DNA from 2 places in the Nonomuraea longicatena genome. Region 2 is predicted to be linked to the other one. Evidence: predicted binding sites of a transcription regulator. Region 2 holds the regulator's gene; the other holds the start of a gene.
What was found. The regulator HspR, encoded in region 2, represses chaperone genes until heat shock. The targets are predictions, from matches to a motif close to ANTTGAGTCNNNNNGACTCAANT.
Positions count from the first base shown of each region.

Region 1: a site for HspR is predicted at 2,603-2,625, ahead of lon (endopeptidase La). Genes of this name have one in related genera too.

Region 1 covers NZ_BAAAHQ010000031.1:121,218-125,427, reverse strand. Annotated here, with positions in the region: gene ABD120_RS26905 (Fic family protein) at 1-15, opposite strand, end outside; gene lon (endopeptidase La) at 226-2,589, opposite strand; gene ABD120_RS26895 (sensor histidine kinase) at 2,743-3,981, shown strand; gene ABD120_RS26890 (response regulator) at 3,978-4,210, shown strand, end outside.
Region 2 covers NZ_BAAAHQ010000065.1:32,998-37,207, reverse strand. Annotated here, with positions in the region: gene dnaK (molecular chaperone DnaK) at 1-41, shown strand, start outside; gene grpE (nucleotide exchange factor GrpE) at 41-628, shown strand; gene dnaJ (molecular chaperone DnaJ) at 644-1,822, shown strand; gene ABD120_RS38900 (heat shock protein transcriptional repressor HspR) at 1,826-2,176, shown strand; gene clpB (ATP-dependent chaperone ClpB) at 2,184-4,210, shown strand, end outside.

The DNA of each region.
Region 1 (4,210 bases), on a different contig from region 2:
TGTCACGTAGAGCATGCGAACCATGACAGCATGGCTCATTCATTAAGTCAAACAGTTAGATGATTGAAGGATACGAAAGAGGCCGCCACGTCGGAACGTGGCGGCCCCTCCCGGACGAGCCGGGCCGGACTGCAGGGCGGAGAGGACCCTGTCGTCCTCGCGAAGGGGCCCGCCCCTTACGGGCCCGCGACGCGACCGGCTCGTCTCCCTCTCCCCTTCGGAGGACTATGCGGCGACGGCGGAGGCCGCCACCTTGGCCGGGGTCAGCGCGATGTCGAGGACCTCGCGCACGTCGCCCACCGCGTGGACGGTCAGCGCGTCGCGGACCTCCTGCGGCAGGTCGTCCAGGTCGGGCTCGTTGCGCGCCGGGATGAGGACGGTGGTGATGCCCGCCCGGTGGGCCGCCAGCAGCTTCTGCTTGACCCCGCCGATCGGCAGCACCCGCCCGGTGAGCGAGATCTCGCCGGTCATCGCCACGTCGTTGCGGACCGGGCGGCCCGACAGCAGCGACGCCAGCGCCGTGGTGAGCGTGACGCCCGCCGACGGCCCGTCCTTGGGCACCGCGCCCGCCGGGAAGTGCACGTGAACCGAGCGGTCCTTCAGCGCGGTGACGGGCAGTTCGAGCTCGGCCCCGTGAGAGCGGAGGTAGGACAGGGCGATCCTGCCCGACTCCTTCATCACGTCGCCGAGTTGCCCGGTGAGGGTGAGCCCGGTGTCGCCGGTCTCGGGGTCGGCCAGCGACGCCTCGACGTAGAGGACGTCGCCGCCCGCCCCGGTGACGGCCAGGCCGGTGGCCACGCCGGGGACCGAGGTGCGCTGCTTGGACTCGGGCAGCGACGACTCGGGCACGAAGCGCGGACGGCCGAGGTAGTCGACCAGCGAGTCGGCGGTGACATTGACGGGCGTCTCGTCCTTGGCGGCGACCTTGCGGATCACCCGGCCCACCGAGCGCTCCAGGGAACGCACTCCGGCCTCGCGGGTGTACTCGGCGGCCAGGCGGCGCAGCGCGCCCTCCTCGAAGGCGATCTCCTCGGGCTCGAAACCGGCCTGCTTGAGCTGCTTGGGCAGCAGGTGGTCGCGGGCGATGGCGAGCTTCTCGTCCTCGGTGTAGCCGTCGAGGGTGACGATCTCCATGCGGTCGAGCAGCGGGCCCGGGATGGCTTCGAGCACGTTGGCCGTGGCCAGGAAGAGCACGTCGCTCAGGTCGAGCTCGACCTCCAGGTAGTGGTCACGGAAGGTGTGGTTCTGCGCCGGGTCGAGCACCTCCAGCAGGGCGGCGGTGGGGTCGCCCCGGTAGTCGGCGCCGACCTTGTCGACCTCGTCGAGCAGCACGACCGGGTTCATGGAACCGGCCTCGCGGACGGCGCGGACGATGCGGCCGGGCAGCGCGCCGACGTACGTGCGCCGGTGGCCCCGGATCTCGGCCTCGTCGCGGACGCCGCCGAGGGCGACGCGGACGAACTTGCGGCCCATCGCGCGGGCCACGGACTCGCCGAGAGAGGTCTTGCCGACCCCGGGCGGGCCGGCCAGCGCGAGGACGGCGCCGCTGCGCCGCCCGCCGACCACGCCGAGGCCCTTGTCCTGGCGGCGCTTGCGCACGGCCAGGTGCTCGATGATGCGGTCCTTGACGTCGTCGAGACCGGTGTGGTCGGTGTCGAGGACCTCGCGGGCGCCGGTGATGTCGTAGTTGTCCTCGGTCCTGGTGCTCCAGGGGATGTCGAGGACGGTGTCGAGCCAGGTGCGGATCCAGCCGGTCTCAGGGGACTGGTCGGAGGTGCGCTCCAGCTTGTCGACCTCCTTGAGGGCTGCTTCGCGCACCGTCTCCGGCAGTTCGGCGGCCTCGACGCGGACGCGGTAGTCCTCCTCCTCGCTCTCGGCCGAGTCGCCCTTCAGCTCGCGCAGTTCCTTCTGGACGGCGGCGAGCTGCTGGCGCAGCAGGAACTCGCGCTGCTGCTTCTCCATGCCCTCCTGGACGTCCTTGCGGATCGTCTCGGCCACGTCGAGCTCGGCGAGATGTTCGCGCGACCACTCGACCAGCTTCTCCAGCCGGTCGGCCGGGTCGGGCGACTCCAGCAGCAGGAGCTTCTGTGCGGTGGACAGCCACGGGGTGTAGCCGGAGCTGTCGGCCAGCACGGAGGGGTCGTCGATCTGGTTGACCTGGTCGACGACCTGCCAGGCGCCGCGCTTCTGCAGGATCGTGGTGGCCAGGGCCTTGTACTCGCGGGCCAGCTCGCCCGCGCGCTCGCCCGCCTCGACGCGGTCGAACGCGGTGGCCTCGACCCACAGGGCGGCGCCGGGGCCGGTGGTGCCGGTGCCGACGCGCACGCGGTTGACACCGCGCACGACGGCGGCGGGCTCGCCGCCCGGCAGTCTGCCGACCTGTTCGACCACGGCCTGGACGCCGACCGCGCCGTACTTGCCGTCGATACGGGGAACGAGGAGCACCTGTGGCTTGTTGCCACCTGATGCCTGTGCCGCGTCGATCGCCGCCCGCACCTCGGAGTCGGACAGGTCGAGCGGTACCACCATTCCGGGCAGGACGACCTCGTCGTCCAGCGGCAGGACCGGGAGGATCAGGCTCTCACTCATGCGAACTCCAAAGGGTTGAGTTATACCGACTCAATTCACTGGAGCCCGCCAATGTTCCCAACCTTGCCGATGTTCGCTCAGAGCGATCGTAATCATGTAAGTAGCTCTTGAGAGGGACGTGGGTTACGCGATGCCCGCTATAGGCTCTACCAGGTGATTTCCGCCCTGGTGCGGCCGATCCAGCTCGCACTGCTCACGGGCAAGGCCGACTCCCCGCCACCGCGCTCCCGATTCCTGCGCTTCCCGGTCAGGCTCGGCCCGATCCGGCACATCGACCTGGTCCGGGTCGGCGCCGTACTGCTCGCCTGGTGGGTGTGCGTGGTCACCGCCAACGAGATGCTGCACCTCAACCGGGCGATCCGCGTCGAGACCGGCGTCTGGCCCGTGACCGATCTGTCCGTGTACGTCACGGCACTGGCCCTCTCAGCGCCCATCGCGATCTGCGACCGCTGGCCCATGGGCGCCTGGCGGCTGGCGATCCTGATGCTGCCCCAGACCGTCTCCACGGTCTCGGCGCTCAACCCGCGTGACGACGGGTTCAGCTACCCGTTGGCACTGGTCGTCATGTACCCCCTGGTCCTCTACGTCGTGGCGCGCCGCCAGGAGCGCGGGGTACTGGTGGCGATCTGGCTGATCTCCCTGGCCGTGATCGCGATGCTCGACAGTCCGACTCTGCCGCAGGCGGCGATCATCCTGGCCGCCCCCCTCCTGATCGGCTACAACATCCGGGGCCGCAAGAGCACGGCCGTGGAGCTCGCGCAGGTCTCGCAGGCGCAGGCCGTCCTGGAGGAGCGTTCGCGCATCGCGCGCGAGCTGCACGACGTGGTGGCCCACCACATGTCGGTGATCGCGATCCAGGCCGAGGCCGTCCCCCTGCAGGCCAGGGGCGACGCCGAACGGCTGGAGCGGGGCCTGGCCGAGATCCGCGCGCTGTCGCTGGAGGCGATAGCGGAGCTGCGGCAGGTGCTCGGGGTGCTGCGCGACGGCGAGGGCCGCACCGACACCGCTCCGCAACCGGGGCTCGACCGGCTGGAGGAACTGGTGGCCAACGCGCGCGGCGCCGGGCTGCGGGCGACCCTGGAGCGCGGCGGCTCGATGCGGGTGGCGCCCGCCGTGGGGCTGTCGGTGTACCGGATCGTCCAGGAGTCGCTGAGCAACGTGATGCGGCACGCGCCGGGGGCGCGGGTGACCGTACGGGTGACGCGCACCCCCGTGGAGCTGCGGGTGCGGGTCTCCAACGGGCCGGGGGTACGGCCCGGCACGCAGGCGGGCGCGGGTCACGGGCTGATCGGCATGCGTGAGAGGGTGGCCATGCTCAACGGGACGCTGGAGGCCGGGCCCTCCGCGTACGGTTTCAAGGTCGAGGCCCGGATTCCGCTGGAGGCCGCGTGATCAGGGTGCTCATCGCCGACGACCAGGGCATGGTCCGCACGGGGTTCACCGTGTTCCTGAGCGCCCAGTCCGACATCGAGGTGGTGGGAGAGGCCGCCGACGGGCGCCAGGCGGTGGAGCGGGCGGCCCAACTGCAGCCGGACGTGGTGCTCATGGACGTGCGGATGCCGGTCATGGACGGGCTCCAGGCAACCCGACTGATCACCTCTCGTGATGATATTTCGGCAAA
Region 2 (4,210 bases):
CCGAGATCGTCGACGACGAGCAGCCGAAGAAGGACCAGTGATGCCAGGCGCGGAGGAGCCGGTCATCCGCGACAATCGCAAGATCGACCCGGAGACCGGCAAGGCACGACACGCAGAGGAGAAGGAGGCGGAGCAGCCCGAGGCCGCTCCGGCCCCCCTCCCTCAGGACGGCCCGCTGGGCGACGGCCTGCTGGCCGAGCGCACCGCCGACCTCCAGCGGCTCCAGGCGGAGTACACCAACTACCGCCGCCGGGTCGAGCGTGACCGTGTCGCGGTCCGCGAGCAGGCCGTCGCGGGGGCTCTCACCGAGCTCCTGCCCGTCCTCGACGACATCGGCAGGGCCCGCGACCACGGCGAGCTCACCGGCGGCTTCGCGAAGGTGGCGGAGTCGCTGGACGCGGTCGTGACCAAGCTGGGGCTCAGTTCGTTCGGTCAGAAGGGCGACCCCTTCGACCCGACCATCCACGAGGCGCTGATGCACAGCTACTCGTCGGAGGTGTCAGAGCCGACCGCCATCGAGGTGCTGCAGTCCGGCTACCGCATGGGCGAGCGGGTGCTGCGCCCGGCCCGGGTGGCCGTGGCCGAGCCCGAAGACACCCCCACCGCCGACACCGACGACGACAATTAGGACGAAGGGCCATCGATGAGCACCAAGGACTACCTTGAGAAGGACTACTACGCGGTCCTTGGTGTGCCCAAAACCGCCACCGCCGAAGAGATCAAGAAGGCTTACCGGAAGCTGGCCAGGCAGTACCACCCCGACACCAACCAGGGTGACACCGCCAAGGAGGCCAGGTTCAAGGAGATCTCCGAGGCCAACGACGTGCTCTCCGACGCCAAGCGGCGCAAGGAGTACGACGAGGCCAGGACGCTGTTCGGCTCCGGGGTCGGGGGCCCGCGTCCGGGCGGTGGCGGATTCCCGTTCGACTTCGGCGACCTGTTCGGCGGCACCGCCGGCCAGCAGAGCGGCGGTGCGGGCGAACGCCTCGGCGACCTGTTCGGCGGCCTGTTCAACCGGGGCGGCGCGCCCGGCGGCCGCACCACCAGCACGACCAGGCCCCGGCGCGGGCAGGACATCGAGTCCGAGGTCACGCTGACCTTCACCGAGGCCGTCGAGGGCAGCACGGTCTCACTCCGGCTGACCAGCTCCGCGGCCTGCAAGTCCTGCAGCGGGACGGGCGCCAAGGCGGGCACCACCCCGCGCGTGTGCGCGACCTGCGAGGGCACCGGCGCGGCCAGCCGCAACCTCGGCAACTTCGCCTTCTCGGAGCCGTGCCGCGACTGCAAGGGGCGCGGCCTCATCGTCGACGACCCCTGTCCCGACTGCGAGGGCAGCGGCCGGGCCAAGAGCACGCGCACCCTCCAGGCGCGCATCCCCGCCGGTGTGGCCGACGGCCAGCGGGTCAAGCTCAAGGCCAAGGGCGCGCCGGGCGAGAATGGCGGCCCTGCGGGCGACCTCTACATCCTCACGCACGTCAAGCCGCACGCCGTGTTCGGCCGTTCGGCCGACAACCTGACGATCACGGTGCCCGTCACGTTCTCCGAGGCGGCGCTCGGCGCCGAGATCAAGGTGCCGATCCTCAAGGGCCTGCCGGTCACGCTGCGCATCCCCTCGGGCACACCCAACGGCCGCACCTTCCGGGTGCGGGGCCGGGGCGTCACCCGCAAGGACGGGACCAAGGGCGACCTCCTCGCCAGCATCGAGGTCCTGGTACCCAAGACGCTCGACGACAAGTCGCGTGACCTCCTCACGGAGTTCAACACGGCGACGGCGGGCGACGACCCGCGTGCCGAACTGATCCAGCGAGCCAGAAGCGAGTAGCCGATGGACGCCAACTATTTCAACCTGTCAGACGACACGCCGGTCTATGTGATCTCCGTGGCCGCCCAGCTGTCCGGCCTGCACCCGCAGACGCTGCGGCAGTACGACCGGCTCGGGCTGGTCTGCCCGGGCCGCACCGCAGGGCGCGGCCGCCTTTATTCGACGCGCGACATCATCCAGCTACGCGAGGTCCAGCGCCTGTCCCAGGAGGAGGGCATCAACCTCGCGGGCATCAAGCGCATCCTCGAACTCGAGAACGAGGCCCTCCGGCTGCGTGAGGAGGTACACCGGCTGAGGGCCGAGATGCAGATGGTGCGGGCGCTCATCCGTTACGAGCTGCCACCGGGGGCGTAAGAACACCATGGACTACAAGCTCACCCAGAAGAGCCAGGAGGCGCTTTCGGGGGCCATGCGGCGAGCCGCCGCCGAGGGCAACCCGGAGATCGCCCCGGCCCACCTGCTGACCACTCTGCTGGCCCAGACGGGGGGCACCGCCGTACCTCTGCTGGAGGCCGTCGGCGCCGACTGGAAGGCGCTGCGCGCCAAGGCGGAGGAACTGCTGGCGGGGCTGCCGAAGGCGCAGGGGGCCACGGTGTCGGCGCCGTCGAGTTCGCGGCAGCTCCTCACGGTGCTCAACACGGCCGCCCAGCGCGCCAAGCGCCTGGAGGACGAGTACGTCTCGACCGAGCACCTGCTGGTCGCCCTCGCCGCCGACGGCGGCCAGGCCGCCGACCTGCTCAAGGCGCAGGGCGCGACGCCGGAGGCGCTGCTCGACGCCTTCGAGAAGGTACGCGGCCACGTCAGGGTCACCAGCGAGACGCCCGAAGACACCTACAAGGCGCTGGAGAAGTACGGCGTCGACCTGACCGAGCGGGCCCGCAGCGGCAAGCTCGACCCGGTGATCGGCCGCGACTCCGAGATCCGCCGGGTGGTGCAGGTGCTCAGCCGCCGCACCAAGAACAACCCGGTCCTGATCGGCGAGCCGGGCGTCGGCAAGACCGCCGTCGTCGAAGGGCTGGCCCAGCGCATCGTGGCGGGCGACGTGCCCGAGTCGCTGCGCAACAAGCGGCTCGTCGCGCTCGACCTGGGCGCGATGGTGGCGGGCGCGAAGTACCGGGGTGAGTTCGAGGAGCGGCTGAAGGCCGTGCTCTCCGAGATCAAGGAGAGCGACGGGCAGGTCGTGACCTTCATCGACGAGCTGCACACCGTCGTCGGCGCGGGGGCCGCGGAGGGCGCCATGGACGCCGGCAACATGCTCAAGCCGATGCTGGCCAGGGGCGAGCTGCGCATGATCGGCGCGACCACGCTCGACGAGTACCGCGAGCGCATCGAGAAGGACCCGGCGCTGGAGCGCCGCTTCCAGCAGGTGTACGTCGGCGAGCCGTCCGTCGAGGACACGATCGCGATCCTGCGCGGGCTGAAGGGCCGCTACGAGGCCCACCACCAAGTGCAGATCGCCGACGGCGCGCTGGTGGCGGCGGCGGCCCTGTCCGACCGCTACATCACCAGCCGTTTCCTGCCCGACAAGGCCATCGACCTGGTCGACGAGGCCGCCTCCCGGCTGCGCATGGAGATCGACTCGCGCCCGGTCGCGATCGACGAGCTCCAGCGCTCCGTCGACCGCCTGAAGATGGAGGAGCTCGCGCTCGGCAAGGAGACCGACGACGCCTCCGTGCAGCGGCTGGAGCGCCTGCGCAAAGAGCTCGCCGACCGCCAGGAGGAACTCAACGCGCTGGTCGGCCGCTGGGAGCGGGAGAAGGCCGGGCTCAACAAGGTCGGCGAGCTGAAGAAGCAGCTCGACGAGACCCGCAGCACCGCCGACCGCCACCAGCGCGACGGCAACTACGCCGAGGCCTCCCGGCTGCTCTACGACGAGGTGCCGCGCCTGGAGCGCGAGGTCGCGGCGGCGGCCCAGGAGACGCCCGAGCAGCAGATGGTCAAGGAGGAGGTCGGCGCCGACGACATCGCCGAGGTCATCTCGTCGTGGACGGGCATCCCGGCCGGGCGCCTGCTGGAGGCCGAGACGGCCAAGCTGCTGCGCATGGAGGGCGAGCTGGGCAGGCGGCTCATCGGGCAGCGGACGGCCGTCCAGGCGGTCTCCGACGCCGTCCGGCGCAGCCGCGCGGGCATCTCCGACCCCGACCGGCCGACCGGCTCCTTCCTGTTCCTCGGCCCCACGGGGGTGGGCAAGACGGAGCTGGCCAAGGCGCTGGCGGAGTTCCTGTTCGACGACGAGCGGGCGATGACCCGCATCGACATGAGCGAGTACTCGGAGAAGCACTCGGTGGCCCGGCTGGTCGGGGCGCCGCCCGGCTACATCGGCTACGAGGAGGGCGGCCAGCTCACCGAGGCGGTGCGCCGCAGGCCGTACACGGTGGTGCTGCTCGA